2 regions of the Parageobacillus sp. VR-IP genome follow, and region 1 is predicted to be linked to the other one. Evidence: a T-box and tRNA genes for the amino acid it is inferred to sense, from the RefSeq annotation. Region 1 holds a T-box; the other holds one or more tRNA genes.
The links. The T-box of region 1 lies ahead of HT574_RS11940 (valine--tRNA ligase). A T-box ahead of a tRNA ligase gene usually reads a tRNA of that ligase, here a tRNA-Val.

Region 1 (5,379 bases):
TTCGCTTGATCCGGTCGTCTCCGTCGATGAATACGAGCAATATATTACGATTCGCGGGGCTTTGCAATTAAGCGGGGAATTTCGCATGGCGGAAGGGGAAGAGAGCGATATAGATACAGATTCATTTGATTTTGTCAGCCATCGATTTATTCAGCGCATTTCCACGCGTGAAGACGGCATCAGCGAATTGTCGCACCGTTTTCCCATCGATATTACGATTCCAAAAAACCGCATTCATCATTTAGAGGATGTATACGTGACAGTCGAATCGTTTGACTATGATTTAAGTGAAGATGGGAGATTGGTAGTGACGGCGGATATTTCAATCAGCGGCATTAGCGAAGTGCCGCTTCATCAGGAATCTTTGGCAGCTGCGGAAGAAGATGACGAACCGTTGTTTGAACCGTTTGAGGTAGTGGCGCGCAAAGAGGCATATGAAGATGAACAGCGGAACGAGCAGCCGGAAGAAGAGCCGGTTTTTGTTGCGGATGGCATGCTGGCAGAGCAGAATGAGGAGCAAGAGGAAGCAGCAGCTGATCGAAAAGAAAAGAAATTCAAAGAAGAAAAGAAACTCAAGGAAGAAAAGAAAATCAAAGAAGAAAATGTGGTGCCGTTAAATCCGGCGGAACAAACGGCGGAAAAGAAAGAAACAGCGGTGCCGTTTATGGAAAACGAACCGGTGCAGACAGAAGAAGAAAATAAAGTAGTAGAAGAAAAAGAAGAAAATAAAGTGGTAGGAGAAAACGAAATGGAAGAAGAAACGGCTGTACCGCAGCAGGAGGCAAAAGTGTCGATCGGCGCCATCAAAGAAAATGATGAAAACAAAACGGAAGAAGTAGAAGATGAAAACGAAAAAACAAAAGTAAAAAGCGAAAATGCGTTATATTTAACAAAACTATTTGCCAAAAACCAAGCGGAGGAATTTACGAGAGTAAAAATCTGCATCGTTCAGCAAGGAGATTCGTTGGACAAGATCGCCGAACGGTACGACTTAACCGTTCAGCAACTGCTGCGTGTCAATCAATTGGAAAGCCCGGAAGACATTCATGAAGGGCAATTGTTATATATCCCGGCGCTGGTGGGGAGCCGCCCTTTATAGTGAGGGAAATATGATTCCTCACTTCTTTTTGTGGAGGGAGGTCGTTTTTTTGAACGAAGAACACATCCGCATGTACGCTCCCATTTTGCAGCAATACGGGTTAAAGCCGTTTCGTGTCGATGATTACGGGAAAGTAAAAAAAGTCTACGCGAACGCCGGACTATTTGCTTTAAAAGAAATAACAAGCGCCAGGGAAATGGCGGCCGTCCAGCAATCATACATGCTGTATGGAAAACAAATGATTCCCCTTTATTTATCTAGGCAAGGTTTGCCGTTTGTCTCGCATGGCCGGCATTATTATTTAATGCCGTGGATTGCGATAGAGAAAAGAAAAGAAAAACACGAACAAATTCGCTCTTTTTTCCGCACTCTCGCTTATTTGCACCAAACGTCGCTCAAGCAGATCGATGTTCGCGAAGAAGAGATCAGCGCCTATTATGAGCAGAAAAAGAAGGAATGGAAACAGCAGCGTTCCTTTTTGCAAGCTTATATAGAAAAATGCGAAAATACATGGTATATGTCGCCATTTCAACTGCAATGCTGCGCCTATTTTTATGAAATCATGCAAGCCTATTGGTTTGCGGAGACGGAGCTAGAGAAATGGTATGAAAAGATAAAGGAAACAAAAAAATGGAGAATCGCCTGGATTCACGGAAAAGCACGGCTTTCTCATTATCTTGAAACGGGAAAAGAACAGCGCTATTTTTTTAGCTGGGAACGGGCCAGCTGGAATTCGCCGCTTTTCGATATCGTCATGGCGCTTCGCCATCATATGCGTACATTCCCGCCAGTCAGTAATGAATGGGCAGAAGGAGTAAAAGAGTATGAAGAAATATTGCCGTTCACGGAAGAGGAGCGCTCCTTTCTCTACAGCCATCTTGCCCAACCGCATTTTTTTTGTCGCTGCATTGATGAATATGAAACAAAACGAAAGCCCGAAAAAAACGAACGTGAATATGTCGCTGAATTGCAGCGTCATTATTTTGCGATGAAAAATATGGAATACATCGTCATGCATCTTGTTCAGCAGAACGAGACGGAAAACACTAAATCCATTCCAGATGAAGAGCCACAGCAATAAGCACAAAAATGGCCAATAAGATGACATCAAACGTCGTCGGTAACAAAATGGTACGCACGGCTTGAAAAATGGTAATTGGAATGATGACTTGCGCACAGATGGCGCGCACTTGGCGAAGCCATGGTGGCCATGAATATGGATTAAATCGTTTCATCGATCCGTCCCTCCTTCTTTTCGTTAATATATAAAATATGATTGGACGATCTTTTTGTCACCAAAAACGAATGGATGGAATAAATAAATAAAAACTTGGCAAAGATGATTGACGATGAAATAAATTTTTCGGTAGTATAATAAACAGAAAAATAGCCAAAAGCGAAGACAGGGAAGAGTACAACGAATAACGCCTTCAGAGAGGGAAATCATTAGCTGCGAGATTTCCTAGGACAGTTATCGTTGGAAGGTCGCCCTGGAGCTGCTTCTTTGAACGGTGTTTGCCTAGTAGAGGAAGCCGGTCGCAGACCGTTATCGCAATGAAGCGCTTAAGCAAGTTTGATTTGCTTAAGAAAAAAGGTGGTACCGCGAAAGAGTCTCCTTTCGTCCTTTTCCGGATGAAAGGAGTTTTTTATTTTTAAGAAGGAGGGAAAACACAATGGAGCAAAAAGAGATTGCGATGTCTACGAAATACGACCATAAAGCGGTGGAAGCTAATCGATATCAATGGTGGCTTGACGGGAAATTTTTTGAAGCGACAGGTGATCCTGATAAAAAGCCGTTTACGATTGTGATCCCGCCGCCAAACGTAACAGGAAAGCTGCATTTAGGACATGCATGGGACACGACGCTGCAAGACATTATTACGCGAATGAAACGGATGCAAGGCTATGATGTGCTGTGGCTTCCGGGAATGGACCACGCCGGCATCGCCACACAGGCAAAAGTAGAGGAAAAACTGCGCAAGCAAGGACTGTCCCGCTATGATTTAGGCCGGGAAAAGTTTCTCGAAGAAACGTGGAAATGGAAAGAAGAATATGCGAACCATATCCGCCAGCAATGGGCGAAATTGGGGCTTGGCCTCGATTATACGCGCGAGCGCTTTACATTAGACGAAGGATTATCGAAAGCGGTGCGCGAAGTGTTCGTATCGCTTTATCGAAAAGGACTTATTTATCGCGGTGAATACATTATTAACTGGGATCCGGTAACAAAAACGGCATTATCGGATATTGAAGTTATTTATAAAGAAGTAAAAGGCGCGCTTTATCATATGCGCTATCCGCTTGCCGATGGATCGGGATACATCGAAGTGGCAACGACCCGTCCGGAAACGATGCTCGGCGATACCGCTGTAGCCGTTCATCCGGATGATGAGCGCTATCAACATCTCATCGGCAAAACGGTGATTTTGCCGATTGTCGGCCGGGAAATTCCGATTATCGCCGATGAATATGTCGATATGGAATTTGGCTCGGGCGCGGTGAAAATTACGCCGGCGCATGACCCGAACGACTTTGAAATCGGCAACCGCCATAATTTGCCGCGCATCCTTGTTATGAACGAAGACGGCACGATGAATGAAAATGCCCTGCAATATCAAGGATTGGACCGCTTTGAATGCCGCAAGCAAATCGTGAAAGATTTGCAAGAACAAGGCGTGCTATTTAAAGTCGAAGAGCATGTGCATTCCGTTGGCCATAGCGAACGGAGCGGCGCTGTGGTGGAACCGTATTTGTCGACGCAATGGTTTGTAAAAATGAAGCCGCTTGCCGAAGCAGCGATTGAGCTGCAAAAAACAGAAGGAAAAGTACATTTTGTTCCGGAGCGATTTGAGAAAACATATTTGCATTGGCTCGAAAATATTCGCGACTGGTGCATTTCTAGACAATTATGGTGGGGGCATCGCATTCCGGCTTGGTATCATAAAGAAACAGGAGAAATTTATGTCGATCATGAACCGCCGGCCGATATTGAAAATTGGGAGCAGGACCCAGATGTATTAGACACGTGGTTCAGCTCGGCCCTATGGCCTTTTTCAACGATGGGCTGGCCGGATACACAGACGCCGGATTACAAACGCTATTATCCAACCGATGTGCTTGTCACCGGATATGACATCATTTTCTTCTGGGTATCGCGCATGATTTTCCAAGGTCTTGAATTTACGGGCAAGCGGCCGTTTAAAGATGTACTCATCCATGGACTTGTCCGCGACTCGCAAGGAAGAAAAATGAGTAAATCGCTTGGCAACGGCGTGGATCCGATGGATGTCATCGACCAGTACGGCGCCGACTCGCTCCGCTTTTTCTTGGCAACAGGAAGTTCGCCGGGACAAGATTTGCGCTTTAGTACCGAGAGAGTCGAAGCCACATGGAATTTTGCCAATAAAATTTGGAATGCGTCTCGCTTCGCGCTGATGAACATGGGCGGAATGACGTACGATCAGCTTGATTTAAGCGGAGAAAAAACCGTTGCCGATCATTGGATTTTAACTCGTTTGAACGAAACGATCGAAACAGTGACAAAACTCGCTGAAAAATACGAGTTTGGTGAAGTCGGACGCGTGCTGTACAACTTTATTTGGGACGATTTGTGCGACTGGTATATTGAAATGGCGAAACTGCCGCTTTACGGCGACGATGAGGAAGCGAAGAAGACGACTCGCTCCGTATTGGCCTATGTGTTGGACAATACGATGCGTCTACTTCATCCGTTCATGCCGTTCATTACCGAGGAAATTTGGCAGCACCTTCCACATGAAGGAAAGTCGATTACAGTTGCAAAATGGCCGGAAGTGCGCCCTGAGCTTTCGAATCGTAAAGCAGCGGAAGAAATGCGTCTTCTTGTTGATATTATCCGCGCGGTCCGCAACATTCGCGCTGAAGTGAATACACCGTTAAGCAAACCGGTTAAATTGCACATTAAAGCAAAAGATGAACAAGTGCAGGCAACGCTGGAGAGAAACCGTGCGTATTTAGAACGGTTCTGCAATCCAAGCGAGCTTGTGATTGCAACCGACATTCCAGCGGCAGAAAAGGCGATGACCGCGGTCGTTACCGGTGCGGAATTGATTTTGCCGCTTGAGGGGCTTATCAATATCGAAGAAGAAATCAAGCGGCTCGAAAAAGAACTGGAAAAGCTTAATAAAGAAGTCGAACGTGTGCAAAAGAAACTAAGCAACGAAGGATTTCTTTCCAAAGCCCCGGCGCATGTCGTTGAAGAAGAGCGGAGAAAAGAAAAAGACTATTTAGAAAAACGCGAA
Region 2 (5,379 bases), 270 kb from region 1:
ACGATGGCCTCTGCTGCCACCCATGTATCTACTCCTTCTTTTACCATTCAAATTGCAGGGTTGTCCCAGAACCAAAGAAGCAGCATACATGCGGCTCCTTTTTTGCATAACTGCACTTTCTAGCTGAATAAGATGACAGTAAGCCATCTTTTTGTCAGCTCATGGTCTGATAAGCATTGTTGAGGAGGGAAAGCATGTCAGATTATGTATTTCCTAAGTTATCATCCGATCAAATGATTTCTATCATCAGAAACGGACTTCCAAAAACCAAAATTCCCAAGAAGATCATCATTGTTGGCGCGGGTATGGCAGGACTAGTCGCGGCCTCCTTGCTTAAGCAAGCTGGACACCAGGTAACAATCCTTGAAGCTTCGGAAAGGGTGGGAGGGCGAGTCTATACGTTGCGATCCGATTTTAGGGATGAGCAGTATCTTGAAGCGGGTGCGATGCGCATTCCTCATATTCATTCTTTGACTTTGGAATATATAAGAAAATTCCGCCTCCCGGTTAATCGGTTTATCAATACGACTCCTAATGACATTATCTATGTTAGAGGAATTAAAACCCGTTTAAAGATATATGAAAGGAACCCAGATATTTTGGGCTTTCCGGTAGCCCCGCATGAAAGGGGAAAAACCGCGACACAATTGCTTCAATCAGCAATAAAGCCCGTAACCGATTTTATTAACCAAAACCCGCGGAGAAATTGGCCTTTGGTCATAAGAGAGTTCGATAAATACTCGATGGACGCTTATTTGAGATATAACCCGTTTGGAGTCAGATTATCTTCGGGTGCTATCGATATGATCAAAGTACTTCTTACACTAGAAGGATTTCCGGAGCTTTCTTTCCTGGAAGCGTTACGTGAACTAATGATCTTGTTTACTCCTAATATTGTCTTCTATGAAATCACGGGCGGGAACGACCAACTTCCTAAAGCATTTGTCCCTCAATTAAAAGAGAATATCATCTTCGGGCAAAAAGTACAGAAAATTGTGCAGCACGACAACCAAATAACGATTCATTCTGTCCATACAAAAATCTTGGAACCATTTCAAATCACCGGTGATCTTGCGATTGTGACCATTCCTTTTTCCGTCTTGCAATTTGTAGAGGTCGAACCACATGACTCTTTTTCTTATAACAAATGGAAGGCGATTCGGGAACTTCACTATGTAGGATCTACGAAGACCGGCATCCAATTTAAAAGCAGGTTTTGGGAAAAAGAAGGCATATATGGCGGGAAGGCCATTTCTGATCTTCCTATTACGTATACTCAATACCCAAGCCATGACCTCGGTACAACAGGATCAGGAGTTGTTTTGGCTAGTTATACATGGGAGGATGACACTATACCTTGGGATAGTTTGAGCGATGAAAATCGTTTGGAATATGCATTAAAAAACTTGGCCACTATTCATGGTAAACAAGTATATCGTGAGTTTGAAACAGGAGTGAGCCACAGTTGGGTTCGATATCCTTATTCTGCCGGAGCTTTCACCATGTTTAAACCAGAACAGGCGACAGAACTATCTCCTTATATTTCCACTCCCGAAGGAAGAGTTCATTTTGCGGGCGAACATACCTCCTCTACCCACGGTTGGATCCAAGGTGCCATCGAATCCGGAATACGTGTTGCATATGAAGTCAATGACTTGCCAAAAACTTTCTTTCAGTCCTAATCCCCCATAAAAAAGCGGGGAATGTAGAAGAGACATTTCCCGCTTACAATTAGTAAGCATCCTTTTGATTATTTTTTCCTCATAATTTTTAGCATAGTATTGGTGTTCTTTTGAAATTCATAAGGAACTTTCATTTCTTCTGCAATCCATCCTAAATGGTGTATATCACGGATTAGTTCATCCAAGTATTTATATCTTTCACAAGCAAAGTTAGTTGTAGGAAAAATCCTTACTTCATCTTTGGTTACACGCATAAGTTCTTTTATAGTCTGTAAATGAAAGTCATAGTCCAGTTTATCTTCATAAAGAAATAGAAAGTTTGCTGAAAGTGTCAAGTCAAACTGCTTATCATCAAACGGTAAGGTCGGTAAAACGGCAGGAATATAACGATTCTTATTCCGTTTCATGTCTGAGATACATTGATTCATTGCTTGTGTTCTTATCTGTTTCAACTCATCAACTGATTGAAAATAATCCCACAAAAAATTTTTTTGAATATCAGCCCTTTCCATGTTAGACATGGTGGTTTCAATATCTTGTAAGCCTTTTTGTTCTAATTGTTCAATAGGAAGATAATAAGCCATATCACAGGCTTAACATCCATTCCAAGTTGATTGGATACTGCCGTAAAGGAACATGCCCCAGCAGCAATCAAGAATCTTACGTCCCGCTAATTCTTTCTTTGACGAGGCCGAACATTCGCATATATTCACCCCAAATTCTACCAATAAAGACAATGCGATTCAAATCCCACTTGTTCACTGCCTCAGATTTACTCATCTCCACTCACCTTTCTTAACTAATCTAAACTAAGCTCTGTAAATACATATACCAAATATACACAATTTAGCACACATCAAATAGCTCTTTAGTTAAATGCGTTATACCGCTCGTTAGCCAATCACGAAACGAGCTTCACCACAGATGATGGAAGTTAATTTGTTCTTCCATGGGAGTTGAGTTCTTTGTATTTTGCTACTAAATATCTAATAATGGCAGTAGTATGTCTTCGACCCACTGTATAAATTTTTTATGTGCCTCATCATAATTCCTCGCTTTGAATATTAAAGCACCAAAATCTTTATCTATTTCATATGTTGTACCGAATAATTCCGTCAGCTTATTATTGTCAAATTCATTAAAAAGCACCTCCCAGTTTCCTTCATCATCATTCCAGAAACCCGTAGCAGAAGTATAAAAGCCTGTCTGTTCTTGATAATAATCTAAATGCCAATGTCCATAACTCTCTTCAATCATAAAAATCCCACCTTATTTTTATAACGTTTATTCAACCTTCCCCGTTAATCGAACAAAGATAACTATGCCTTATTTCAAGCATCGTTACCGTTAGTCGAGAGTTAACCTCTTTTTATTCTCTTATTTTAGGTTCTTTATATGAAATTACGTCAATTATATGATTTCATCGTACATTCCTGCAAAATTTTTATAACTCTGCCTTTGCATAACCCGTACTTTTGCTAATTTAATACCTCACCTTTAAGATTATTTCAACTAGACATGATCCTAAAAGGTGCTTAACAATACGATGGAAATGTCATCTTTTTTGTTCACACGATTAGCCTTTTGCTTTAGTTCGTTAAAAAACAAAAAAGCCAATGCTCTGAGTCGCTCAAAGCATTGGCTTTACAAGCTTTTGGTTATGTATGGTGCCGATGGTGGGAGTCGAACCCACACTCCCTCACGGGAACACGATTTTGAGTCGTGCGCGTCTGCCAATTCCGCCACATCGGCGTAAAACACATATCTGATTATACAATAGCAACAATAGAAAGTCAACAACTTCTTTCATGCCGAGGGCCGGACTCGAACCGGCACGGTAGTTACCTACCCCAGGATTTTAAGTCCTGTGCGTCTGCCAATTCCGCCACCCCGGCGCCACATCAGTGGAGGCGGCACCCGGATTCGAACCGGGGATAAAGGTTTTGCAGACCTCTGCCTTACCACTTGGCTATGCCGCCACAGAAAGCGGAAGACGGGACTCGAACCCGCGACCCCCACCTTGGCAAGGTGGTGTTCTACCACTGAACTACTTCCGCATTATGGCTGGGGTAGCTGGATTCGAACCAACGCATCACGGAGTCAAAGTCCGTTGCCTTACCGCTTGGCTATACCCCAACAATAGAAGGAAAGGGCGACTAGTGGGAATCGAACCCACGCATGCCAGAGCCACAATCTGGTGCGTTAACCACTTCGCCATAGTCGCCACAAGCTGTTATTCTTTTATGGCAGGGGCAGTAGGAATCGAACCCACACCGGAGGTTTTGGAGACCTCTGTTCTACCATTAAACTATGCCCCTGCGTGAAAAATGGAGGGGGACGGATTCGAACCGCCGAACCCAAAGGGAGCGGATTTACAGTCCGCCGCGTTTAGCCACTTCGCTACCCCTCCGTAATTGATGGTGCCGACTGCAGGACTTGAACCCGCAACCTACTGATTACGATTCAGTTGCTCTACCAATTGAGCTAAGTCGGCATATGAGGATTAATATACACTCTTGACATATTGAAGTAAAAAGTATATGGTGGCTCGGGACGGAATCGAACCGCCGACACAAGGATTTTCAGTCCTTTGCTCTACCGACTGAGCTACCGAGCCGATATATTTATGAGTGGCGGTCCCGACGGGACTCGAACCCGCGATCTCCTGCGTGACAGGCAGGCATGTTAACCACTACACTACGGGACCTATTCGGATTGCGGGGGCAGGATTTGAACCTGCGACCTTCGGGTTATGAGCCCGACGAGCTACCGGACTGCTCCACCCCGCGACGATATGTGGTGGAGGATGACGGGATCGAACCGCCGACCCCTTGCTTGTAAGGCAAGTGCTCTCCCAGCTGAGCTAATCCTCCAGCAAAAAGAAAGTGACCCGTACGGGATTCGAACCCGTGTTACCGCCGTGAAAGGGCGGTGTCTTAACCACTTGACCAACGGGCCATGTGTAATTAAGTAGTGGCGGAGAGCAAGGGATTCGAACCCTTGAGGCGCTATTCACGCCTACACGATTTCCAATCGTGCTCCTTCGACCACTCGGACAGCTCTCCAAGATGGCTCCGCAGGCAGGATTCGAACCTGCGACCAATCGGTTAACAGCCGATTGCTCTACCACTGAGCTACTGCGGAACGAGATAAAGATTAAGCTATACTCAATTTTATTTTATATTGCCTCTTCCTCTTCTAGCAAACCCAAAGATGCTTGATACGTCGAGGCAACTCGCAGCGGATTCATGGAAGCATAAGCTAGTTGCTCCCCACTGAGCTACTGCGGAATAATTTGGACAAGTATTATTATAATGACCAATGCTGCTGTGTCAAGAGTTTTTTTATTTCATTCCTTCAAAACTAGATAACCGTCTGCCAGGAAGAAACCGAGCGCCTCCGCTTTTCGCGCTGTCTAGCTCCGGACGCCATCGGCTCGCGACGCTTCGGTCCCGTTGCGGCGGCAACAGCCTCCTCACGGGCCCTCCAGCGCGTGTCGCCGATAGGCGGGCGTCCTCCGCTTTTCTTGGTTAAGTCCTCGATCGATTAGTATCCGTCAGCTCCACGTGTCGCCACGCTTCCACCTCGGACCTATCGACCTCGTCATCTTCGAGGGATCTTACTCGCTTAACGCGATGGGAAATCTCATCTTGAGGGGGGCTTCACGCTTAGATGCTTTCAGCGCTTATCCCTTCCG

Region 2: it encodes a tRNA-Val, which carries the amino acid that the T-box ahead of HT574_RS11940 (valine--tRNA ligase) is inferred to sense. The anticodon was not compared.

The regions. Positions count from the first base shown of each region.
Region 1 covers NZ_JABVYQ010000004.1:265,364-270,742, forward strand. Annotated here, with positions in the region: gene spoVID (stage VI sporulation protein D) at 1-1,099, shown strand, start outside; gene ysxE (spore coat protein YsxE) at 1,170-2,180, shown strand; gene HT574_RS11935 (hypothetical protein) at 2,146-2,334, opposite strand; T-box leader at 2,490-2,728, shown strand; gene HT574_RS11940 (valine--tRNA ligase) at 2,773-5,379, shown strand, end outside.
Region 2 covers NZ_JABVYQ010000004.1:61-5,439, reverse strand. Annotated here, with positions in the region: gene HT574_RS10675 (flavin monoamine oxidase family protein) at 195-1,682, shown strand; partial or broken gene HT574_RS10670 (SAM-dependent methyltransferase) at 1,751-2,462, opposite strand; gene HT574_RS10665 (hypothetical protein) at 2,661-2,939, opposite strand; tRNA gene HT574_RS10660 (tRNA-Leu) at 3,348-3,434, opposite strand; tRNA gene HT574_RS10655 (tRNA-Leu) at 3,492-3,577, opposite strand; tRNA gene HT574_RS10650 (tRNA-Cys) at 3,588-3,661, opposite strand; tRNA gene HT574_RS10645 (tRNA-Gly) at 3,668-3,739, opposite strand; tRNA gene HT574_RS10640 (tRNA-Gln) at 3,744-3,818, opposite strand; tRNA gene HT574_RS10635 (tRNA-His) at 3,834-3,906, opposite strand; tRNA gene HT574_RS10630 (tRNA-Trp) at 3,927-4,000, opposite strand; tRNA gene HT574_RS10625 (tRNA-Tyr) at 4,011-4,092, opposite strand; tRNA gene HT574_RS10620 (tRNA-Thr) at 4,101-4,176, opposite strand; tRNA gene HT574_RS10615 (tRNA-Phe) at 4,224-4,299, opposite strand; tRNA gene HT574_RS10610 (tRNA-Asp) at 4,314-4,389, opposite strand; tRNA gene HT574_RS10605 (tRNA-Met) at 4,398-4,471, opposite strand; tRNA gene HT574_RS10600 (tRNA-Val) at 4,480-4,555, opposite strand; tRNA gene HT574_RS10595 (tRNA-Glu) at 4,569-4,640, opposite strand; tRNA gene HT574_RS10590 (tRNA-Ser) at 4,657-4,747, opposite strand; tRNA gene HT574_RS10585 (tRNA-Asn) at 4,752-4,826, opposite strand; gene HT574_RS20230 (hypothetical protein) at 5,027-5,149, opposite strand; partial or broken rRNA gene HT574_RS10580 (23S ribosomal RNA) at 5,209-5,379, opposite strand, start outside.